3 regions of the Duganella caerulea genome follow, and region 2 is predicted to be linked to each of the others. Evidence: predicted binding sites of a transcription regulator. Region 2 holds the regulator's gene; each other region holds the start of a gene.
What was found. Region 2 encodes sigma-54, which starts transcription at its own class of promoters, with help from an activator protein. Its sites were predicted from a motif close to TGGCANGNAANCTGCTTT; they were not measured.

Region 1 (3,275 bases), on a different contig from region 2:
AGGTCGGCGATCACTTCCAGCAGCACCATGATCGAGGCGGGAGTCTGCTCGGCGGGTTTGAGCACCACGCAGTTACCGGCCGCCAGTGCCGGCGCCAGCTTCCATACCGCCATCAGGATAGGGAAGTTCCATGGAATGATCTGGCCGACCACGCCCAGCGGCTCGTGGAAGTGATAAGCGTAGGTTTCTGAGTCGATCTGCGCGACCGAGCCTTCCTGCGCGCGGATGCAGCCGGCGAAGTAGCGGAAGTGGTCGATCGCCAGCGGAATATCGGCGGCCGTGGTTTCGCGGATAGGTTTGCCGTTGTCGATGGTTTCAGCGGTGGCGATCAGCGCCAGGTTGGCTTCCATGCGGTCGGCGATCTTGTTCAGGATATTGGCGCGCTCGGTCTGCGAGGTCTTGCCCCATGCGTCCTTGGCGGCGTGGGCGGCGTCCAGCGCCAGCTCGATGTCCTCGGCGGTGGAGCGGGCCACCTCGCAGAATACCTGGCCGGTGATCGGCGTGACATTGCCGAAATATTCGCCCTTGACCGGAGCGACGAATTTGCCGCCGATGTAGTTGTCGTAGCGTTGTTTGAATGGATTGGCAACGCCCAATTTGCTGATGTCTGCGAGATTCATGTCGTCCTCTTTCTGCTGTGGTTATGAGGCCGCGTGAGGCGGCGGTAGGTACTGCGTGCTCTCCTTTTCGCAAGCACCGTGCCAGCTTCGCTTTTCCCCGTGCCGCGCTTGAAATACAGGGGTAAGCGGTGGCGGAGGGCTGTACCGGTGCCGTGACACCTGTTCAGGTTTGGAACAGGTGTCTGCCGATGGAACAGCGTCTCAACGGATCACTACACCCCAAGGCAATTCGCCCACCGCGACATCCGCCCGCTTTGCCGCGGCGGAGGTATCGATCACGGATACGCTGTTGGAGCGGCCGTTGGCCACATAAAGCTTGGCGCCATCAGGCGTCAGCGCCATGTTCCAGGGTCGCTTGCCAACTGCAATGGTGGCGCTGACGGTATTGGTGGCGGCATCGATCACCATCACGTTGGCATCCGCGCCGTTCGATACGTAGACCTGCCGGCCACCGGGATGCACGGCGATACCGTTGGCGTTCTTCCCTGCCGGGATGCGTACCGTCGCCGCCAGCGTCGCCATGTCGACCACGTACACTGCGCCTGCCAATTCGCAAGCGACATAGGCGCGGGCGCCATCGGGGCTGAAGCCCATGCCGCGCGGCCGCAAGCCCACAGCCACCGCACCGGTTTGGCGCCGGGCGGCGACATCGATCACGTCGACCTGCTCCGCCTCCTCCGCGCTGACGAGCAGCCAGCGTCCGTCCGGGCTGAAGACCGCATGCTCCGGGTTCTTGCCTTTCACGGCGATATCCGCCAGCACCTGTCCGGTGCCCGCCTCGATCAGGGTGACGCTGTTGCTCTCCTCAACCGCCACCGCCACATATCGGCCGTCCGCCGATGCGCTCACGCCCTCGGGCGACTTGCCCAGCGCGATACGGCGCGCCACGGCGCCGCTGGCGGTATCGATCACCAGCAGCGCGTTGCTGGCGGCGTCGGTCACGTACAGGCGCGCGCCGGCTGGATCGGCCGCGATGCCGCGCGGCCGCTTGCCTGCGGCGATCTCGCGCAGCACGGAATCGGTGGCGGTATCGACCACGCTAATGCTGCCCGACTTCTCGTTCGGCACATAGGCAAAGGGCGCGGCCATCGCGGGGCCGCATAACAAAAAAACCAGGTAAGACAGAATGCGAGGGCTGTTCATGGTGATCACCTTTCTGGAAAATGCGATGACCGTTGCAATCGGCGTGCCACCGGAAAACCGGGATGGCAGGTATATTGCTTAGTGGTCCGGCATAACACAGACCAAAACGGAGACAATATGAAGCAAGCACTTTTCCAATTGAACGCGGTGGCCACGCTGTTTGCCCTGGGCGGCGGCGCCATCGCAGCCGACGACGCCGCGCGGCCGGCGGGGGTGGTGGTCAGCGCCACCCGCGTCGGGCACACGGTGTTCGACATGCCCGCCGCCATCGATGTCGTCGACGCTGAACGCATCCGCGACAGCCAGGCACGCGTCAACGCCAGCGAGGCGTTGGCCGCCGTCCCCGGCCTGGTGGCGCAAAACCGCCAGAACTACGCGCAGGACCTGCAAATCTCCTCGCGCGGATTCGGCGCCCGCTCGGCCTTCGGCGTGCGCGGCGTGCACCTGATCGCCGACGGCATCCCGGCCAGCATGCCGGATGGCCAAGGCCAGGCCGCCACCTTCAATCTCGATATGGCCGAGCGTATCGAAGTGCTGCGCGGCCCCTTCTCCGCCATCTACGGCAACCACTCGGGTGGCGTGATCCAGATGTTCACACGCGACGGCGAAGGTGCGCCAACGGTGGAAGCTGCGCTGAGCGCCGGCAGCTACGGCAGCCGCAAAGCTGATCTGAACGCGCAGGGCAAGCAAGCCGGCATTGGCTACGTACTGGATGCATCCCGCTTCGAAACGGACGGTTATCGCGCCCACAGCGCCGCCACCCGTGACCAGGCGTTCGCCAAGCTGACGCTGGCGCCGATGGCCGGCGCCAGCCTCACCATCGTCGGCAACGCGCTGCGCCAGGACGACACCCAGGACGCGCTGGGAGTGACCTGGGCCACCTATCAGCGCGACCCACGCGCCGGCGAGATCGATACCGCCGATACGCAGAATCCGAAACGCACGCTGGCCGATCATTACAACACCCGCAAGAGCATCGACCACCAGCAGATCGGCGCCAGCTGGGAGCAGCGCTTCGGCGATGACCGCCTGCGCATGACCGCCTACGGCGGCAATCGCGGCGTAATCCAGTACCAGGCCTTCTCCAAAGCCTTCCAGGCGCCGGCCACGCATTCCGGCGGCGTGGTCGACTTCGACCGCGACTTCCACGGCGCGGACCTGAACTGGCTGCACGTGGGCGAACTGGCGGGCGGTAAGCTTAGTACCACCGTCGGCCTGGAATATGGCCGCTCCAGCGACGCGCGCCGGGGCTATGAGAACTTCATCGGCACGCAGTTCGGTGTGAAGGGCGCGCTGCGCCGCGACGAGAACGACAAGGTCACCAGCCTCGATCCGTACGTGCAGACGGAATGGCAGTCCGGCGCATGGATGGTGAGCGCGGGCCTGCGCCACAGCAGCGTGAAGATATCGGTGGACGATCGCTTCCTCAGCAACGGCAATGACAGCGGCAGCCTCGAATACAACCACACCACGCCGGTGCTTGGCCTGTTGTATCGCCTCTCGCCAGCGCTG
Region 2 (3,275 bases):
GCCGCGGCACCATGGTGATCCAGCCGACCATCCGTCCGGCCGCGCCGGCCACCACGCCAGCAACGACGCCAGCCGCGTCGACGCCACCGGCCACGGAGAAGTGAGCATGGAACCATCCTGCGGTAGCACCCTGATCGTACGCGGCCTGCAAAAGACCTATGGCAAGCGCCAGGTCGTGCATGACGTCTCCCTGCAAGTGGAATGCGGCGAAGTGGTGGGCCTGCTCGGCCCCAACGGCGCCGGCAAGACCACCTCGTTCTACATGATCGTCGGCCTGGTGCCGTCGGACGCCGGCAGCATCGACATCAGCGGCACCGACATCTCCTCGCTGCCGATCCACCGCCGCGCCTCGCTCGGCTTGTCCTACCTGCCGCAGGAAGCGTCGGTGTTCCGCAAGCTGACGGTGGAAGAAAATATCCGCGCCGTCCTCGAAATCCAGAAAGTGGACGGCAAGCCTTTATCCAAGGCTGCCATTGATGAACGGCTCAACACCCTGCTGGCCGATTTGCAGATCGAAAAGCTGCGCGAGAACCAGGCGCTGTCGCTCTCGGGCGGCGAGCGCCGCCGCGTGGAGATCGCGCGCGCACTGGCCACCAACCCGCGCTTCGTGCTGCTCGACGAACCATTCGCCGGGGTCGACCCGATCGCCGTGATTGAGATCCAGCGCATCGTGCGCTTCCTCAAGGAACGCGGCATCGGCGTCCTCATTACCGATCACAATGTGCGCGAGACGCTGGGCATCTGCGACCGCGCATATATCATCAACCAGGGCACGGTATTGGCTTCAGGCCGGCCAGACGACATCATCGCCAACGAATCGGTGCGTCGCGTGTATCTGGGTGAACACTTCCGTATGTAAAACCCATGAAACAGTCTTTGCAACTGCGCACGTCGCAGCACCTCGCGCTGACGCCTCAGCTGCAGCAGTCGATCCGGCTGCTGCAACTGTCGACGCTGGAGCTGCATCAGGAACTGGAACAGCTGCTGACCGATAATCCGCTGCTGGAGCGCCTTGACGACCCGCTGGACCGCTCGCTGCGGCTGCTGTCGGACGGCGCCATCAGCCAGCAAGCCCCGGTCGGCGACGCGCCGCCGGAAGGCCCGCCCAACGCCCAGGAGGCGCCCGCCGCCGACGCCGACAACTACGACGGCCCGGCCGCCGACACCGAAAGCACCAGCAGCGACGCCGACGTCGACTGGAGCGACGCCGGCCGCAGCAAGGCGCCCGACGACGAGGATGCGCGTCCGCAACTGGAGGCCAGCCATTGCACGCTGCGCGAGCACCTGATGGAGCAGATGCGCGTGACGGTGCTGGAGATGCGCGACCGCGCGCTGGTCGAGCTGATCATCGACGCGCTGGACGAGAACGGCTACCTGGAGGAAGCGCTGGAAGAGATCCACGCCCGCCTGCCGGAAGAGCTGGAGGTCGACCTCGACGAACTGCGCACCGCGCTGTCGCTGCTGCAAAGCTTCGACCCGATGGGCGTGGGTGCGCGCAACGCGTCCGAATGTCTGGCGTTGCAGATCAAGCGCCTGCCGGGCATTCCGATGGTCACGCGGCGCATGGCGCTGGCCATCGTGGAAAATCATTTGACCTGGTTTGCCCAGCGCGACTTCAACAAATTGAAGAAGGCCCTGCTGTGCGACGACGAGGATTTGCGCGAGGCACAAACCGTCATTCGCCAGTGCAATCCGCATCCGGGCTCGGCGTTCGCGTCGGACGTGTCGGACTACGTGGTGCCGGACGTGATCGTCAAGAAATCGCGCAACGGCTGGCAAGTAAGCCTCAACAACGACGTCATGCCGCGCCTGCGCGTGAACGCCATGTACGCCAACCTGCTCAAGCAGGGAAAAGGCGAGGGCGCGATGGGCGCGCAGCTGCAGGAAGCCAAGTGGCTGATCAAGAATATGCGCCAGCGTTTCGACACGATCTTGCGCGTCGCACAAGCGATAGTAGAACGACAAAAGAACTTTTTCTCGCATGGCGCGGTCGCCATGCGCCCCCTTGTGCTTCGCGAAATTGCTGATACACTGGGTCTACACGAGAGCACTATTTCTCGTGTAACAACTCAAAAATATATGCTGACCCCGCATGGCATGTTTGAGTTGAAATATTTCTTTGGTAGCCATGTCGCCACCGAAGCGGGGGGGGAAGCAAGTTCGACGGCGATACGCGCACTCATCGTGCAATTGACAGGAGCAGAAGACCCGAAAAATCCTTTATCCGACAGTAAGATTGCGGACATGCTGGGAGAACAAGGCATGGTGATTGCGCGACGAACTGTTGCCAAATATCGCGAAGCTTTAAAGATCCCGCCAGTCAGTCTCCGCAAGTCTTTGTAGTTACTTGGTTCCTGCGCGCCCGGTAGCAATGGGCCCCGCACTAACCGTAAGAAGCGACATTATCTTTAGGAGTGTGTATGAATCTCACCATCAGTGGACATCATCTCGAAGTGACCTCGGCCATCCGTGAATACGTGCAGAGCAAGCTGGAACGCGTCACCCGCCACTTTGATCAAGTGATTGATATTGCTGTCATCCTGACCGTAGATAACCTTAAAGAGAAAGAGAAACGCCAGAAGGCTGAAATCAACCTGCGCATGTCGGGCAAGACCGTCTACGTGGAAAGCCTGTCCCAGGACCTGTACGCCGCCATCGACACCTTGGTCGACAAGCTGGATCGGCAGGTCATGAAGTACAAAGCCAAGGTCCAAGAGCACGGTCACGATGCGATCAAGCATCTCCCGGACAGCTACGAACCCGCTGCCGCCGCCCTATAACAACGGCCCCGGCACCATCAAACTAAGGGCGCACTGGCGCCCTTTTTTGCGCCCGCATAGAATAGGGTTTTCACCACTATCCTGCGCACCTCATGAGCGAATACGTCCACACCAGCGTCAGCAACGGAACCGGCTTCATCACGCTGGACCGGCCCAAGGCCTTGAACTCTTTATCGCTGGCGATGGTGCGCGACATCACGCACGCGCTGATGGCATGGCGCGACGACAGCGGCGTGGCCGCCGTGGTCATCCGCAGCAGCAGCGAGAAGGCCTTCTGCGCCGGCGGCGACATCCGCTTCTTCTACGACGCCGGCCGCGCCACGCCGCAGGGCGGCAGCGCGCAGGTGGAGGACTTCTTCACCGAGGAGTACGCGCTCAATCACCTGATCCATTTCTATCCCAAGCCCTACATCGCGCTGATGGACGGCGTGGTCATGGGCGGCGGCATGGGCGTGGCGCAGGGCGGCCCCGATTGCCGCGTGCGCATCGTCACCG
Region 3 (3,275 bases), on a different contig from region 2:
GGGACAAGTGCGACACCTGCCACGGTACCGGCGCCAAGCCGGGCACCTCGCCGGTGACGTGCTCGACCTGCGCCGGCCACGGCCAGGTGCGCATGCAGCAGGGCTTCTTCAGCATCCAGCAGACCTGTCCGAAATGCCACGGCACCGGCAAGATCATTCCGGAGCCATGCGCCGCATGCTCGGGCCAGGGCCGCATCAAGCGCAACAAGACGCTGGAAGTGAAGATCCCGGTCGGCATCGACAACGGCATGCGCATCCGCTCGTCCGGCAACGGCGAGCCGGGCACCAACGGCGGGCCGTCGGGCGATTTGTATGTGGAGATCCACATCAAGCCGCACAGCGTGTTCCAGCGCGAGGGCGACGACCTGCATTGCGAGATGCCGATCTCGTTCGCCAAGGCGGCTTTGGGCGGCGACATCGAGGTACCGACATTGTCTGGTAAAGTATCGTTCACGATTCCCGAGGGCACCCAGTCGGGCAAGACCTTCCGCCTCAAGGGCAAGGGCATCAAGGGCGTGCGTTCCGGCTTCGCGGGCGACCTGTTCTGCCACGTGGCGGTCGAGACCCCGGTCAAGCTGACCGAGAAGCAGAAGGACATGTTGCGCGATTTCGAGAAGCTGACCACCGAGGGCGGCGCCAAGCACAGCCCGCAAAGCAAGACCTGGCGCGACAAGGTGAAGGATTTTTTTGAGTAGCCAGTTGAGTAACTGCGACGTCACGCAGTCTTGGTAATATCGGACCGCCGCGCCACCCTTCCGGGTGGACCGGCGGTCTTCTTATGTACGAGAGGAGCATCATGAGTGATCTGGACAACAGCAATTCCCCGTTGCGCGACCTGCTGGACAACAACCGCCGCTGGGCCGAATCCGAAGTCGAACGCGACCCGGACTTCTTCAACCGCCTGGCGCAGCAAGCCTCGCCCGAATACCTGTGGATAGGCTGCTCCGACAGCCGGGTGCCGGCAAATGAGCTGCTGGGCCTGGCGCCTGGCGACGTTTTCGTCCACCGCAACATCGCCAACGTGGTGGTGCACTCGGACCTGAACGCGCTGTCGGTGCTGCAGTTCGCCATCGACGTGCTGAAGGTGAAGCACGTGATCATCGTCGGCCACTACGGCTGCAAGGGCGTGCACGCGGCGATGACCGGCACCCGCGTCGGCCTGGCCGACAACTGGCTGCGCCACGTGCAGGACGTGCACCAGAAGCACGAGCGCTACCTGGGCGACGTCCTGACCAGCAAGCTGCGCGCCGAGCGCATGTGCGAGCTCAACGTGGTGGAGCAGGTGTCCAACGTCTGCCAGACCACCATCGTGCAGGACGCGTGGGACCGTGGCCAGGATGTGACGGTGCACGGCTGGGTCTACGGCCTGAAGGACGGCAAGCTGCACGACCTGGAAATGACCGTCGCCGCCGCCCACGAGCTGCAGCCGCGCGTGGCCAAGCGCCTGAGCGCGTATGAGGCGGACCTGGGCTGATCTGCGTTGCCGCTGGCGGAGAGTCGGCTTTGTGCCGTAGAATGGATTGATTCTTGCTTGCAGTAAGGCCATGAACTCTCTTCCATACTCCGCATGACGACCATGAAACATTTACGTATCGTGGTCGTCAACACCATCATCCTGGCCGGCGACGAGGATGACGAAGCGCTGCGCGCGCAGGCCGAGCGGGCCCGCGCGCTGCGCATCGGCCTGCTGGAGGCGGGCTACGACATCGTCGCCTCGCTGCCGCCGGACATGTACCTGCCCGAACGCATCGCCCAGCTGCAGCCCGACATGATCATCGTCGACGCCGAATCCGACGCGCGCGACGTGCTGGAACACATCGTCATCGCCACCCGCGACGAGCGCCGCCCCATCGTCATGTTCACCGAGAGCGACGACACCGAGAGCATGGAGGCCGCCATGGCGGCCGGCGTGTCGGCCTACATCGTGGCCGGCCTGCAGAGCGACCGCATCAAGCCGGTGCTGCAGGTGGCGCTGGCGCGCTTCAAGCGCGAGCAGAAGCTGCTGGACGAACTGTCCGACACCAAGAGCAAGCTGGCCGAGCGCAAGATCATCGAGCGCGCCAAGGGCCTGTTAATGGAGCGCCAACGTTTCAGCGAAGAGCAGGCCTACCAAAAGCTGCGCAGCATGGCCATGAGCAAGAACCTCAAGCTGTCCGAGGTGGCCCAGCGCATCATCGACGTCGAAGATCTACTGGGCTGACGCCCGTCCAAAATGATGCACCGCGCAATCGCGGTGCGTTTTCCGCCCCACCGCACGGCGCTCCCATCCTCCTTATCCCCCTGGCTTTCCCCTGCAAACTTGCTGGCATGGACATTGCATAGCCTGTAAGCAAGCGCAACGGTGCGCTTGATGTACCTCGCCAACGGCGGTGAGGTCCACCAGACAACGACGTCTACACACGTGAATCCGTTCACGTTGGGTAGACTTTTTTTTTGCCGTTTTGTTCTGCTGACTACATAAGGGATTTGCGATGGAATATGAAAAGCCACGAGCAGGGATCGACCTGCCATCCGATGCGAACACTGTGAACACCAAGCGTCGGCAAATCATTCATGGCGCAGGTCTTGTAGCAGGGGGAAGCATGTTGGGATTGGCAACGGGTGGGGTGTGGGCGGCGGGTTCGGACAAGCCGGAGAAGGAAGAAATCAAGATCGGCTTCATTCCGCTGACCGACTGCGCGTCGGTGGTGATGGCCTCGGTGCTGGGCTTCGACAAGAAGTACGGCGTCAAGTTCGTGCTGAGCAAGGAGGCCTCGTGGGCCGGCGTGCGCGACAAGCTGGCCAACGGCGACCTGGACGCGGCCCATGTGCTGTATGGCCTGCTGTACGGCGTGCAGATGGGCATCGGCGGCCAGAAGAAGGACATGGCGGTGCTCATGGGCCTGAACAACAACGGCCAGGCCATCACGCTGTCGAAGAAGCTGGCCGACAAGGGCGCGGTCGACGGCGCGTCGCTGGCCAAGCTGATGCAGACCGACAAGCGCGAATACACCTTCGCCCAGACCTTCCCGACCGGCACTCACGCGATGTGGCTGTACTACTGGCTGGCCGCCAACGGCATCAACCCGATGAAGGACGCCAAGGTCATCACCGTGCCGCCGCCGCAGATGGTGGCCAATATGCGGGTCGGGAACATGGACGGCTTCTGCGTGGGCGAGCCGTGGGGCCATCGCGCCATCATGGACGGCGTGGGCATCACCGCCACCACCACGCAGGACATCTGGAAGGACCATCCCGAGAAGGTGCTCGGCTCGACGCTGGAATTCGCGAAGAAG

Region 1: ACUJB0_RS31340 (beta-propeller fold lactonase family protein) is a predicted target of sigma-54. The motif match lies at 1,795-1,812, and genes of this name have one in related genera.
Region 3: ACUJB0_RS23035 (ANTAR domain-containing response regulator) is a predicted target of sigma-54. The motif match lies at 1,517-1,534, and genes of this name have one in related genera.

The regions. Positions count from the first base shown of each region.
Region 1 covers NZ_BPWJ01000022.1:9,908-13,182, forward strand. The annotation lists gene adh (aldehyde dehydrogenase) at 1-620, opposite strand, end outside; gene ACUJB0_RS31340 (beta-propeller fold lactonase family protein) at 822-1,763, opposite strand; gene ACUJB0_RS31345 (TonB-dependent receptor family protein) at 1,881-3,275, shown strand, end outside.
Region 2 covers NZ_BPWJ01000005.1:64,830-68,104, reverse strand. The annotation lists gene lptA (lipopolysaccharide transport periplasmic protein LptA) at 1-104, shown strand, start outside; gene lptB (LPS export ABC transporter ATP-binding protein) at 107-859, shown strand; gene ACUJB0_RS16085 (RNA polymerase factor sigma-54) at 865-2,343, shown strand; gene hpf (ribosome hibernation-promoting factor, HPF/YfiA family) at 2,421-2,780, shown strand; gene ACUJB0_RS16075 (enoyl-CoA hydratase/isomerase family protein) at 2,873-3,275, shown strand, end outside.
Region 3 covers NZ_BPWJ01000008.1:144,717-147,991, reverse strand. The annotation lists gene dnaJ (molecular chaperone DnaJ) at 1-695, shown strand, start outside; gene can (carbonate dehydratase) at 797-1,474, shown strand; gene ACUJB0_RS23035 (ANTAR domain-containing response regulator) at 1,577-2,200, shown strand; gene ACUJB0_RS23030 (CmpA/NrtA family ABC transporter substrate-binding protein) at 2,583-3,275, shown strand, end outside.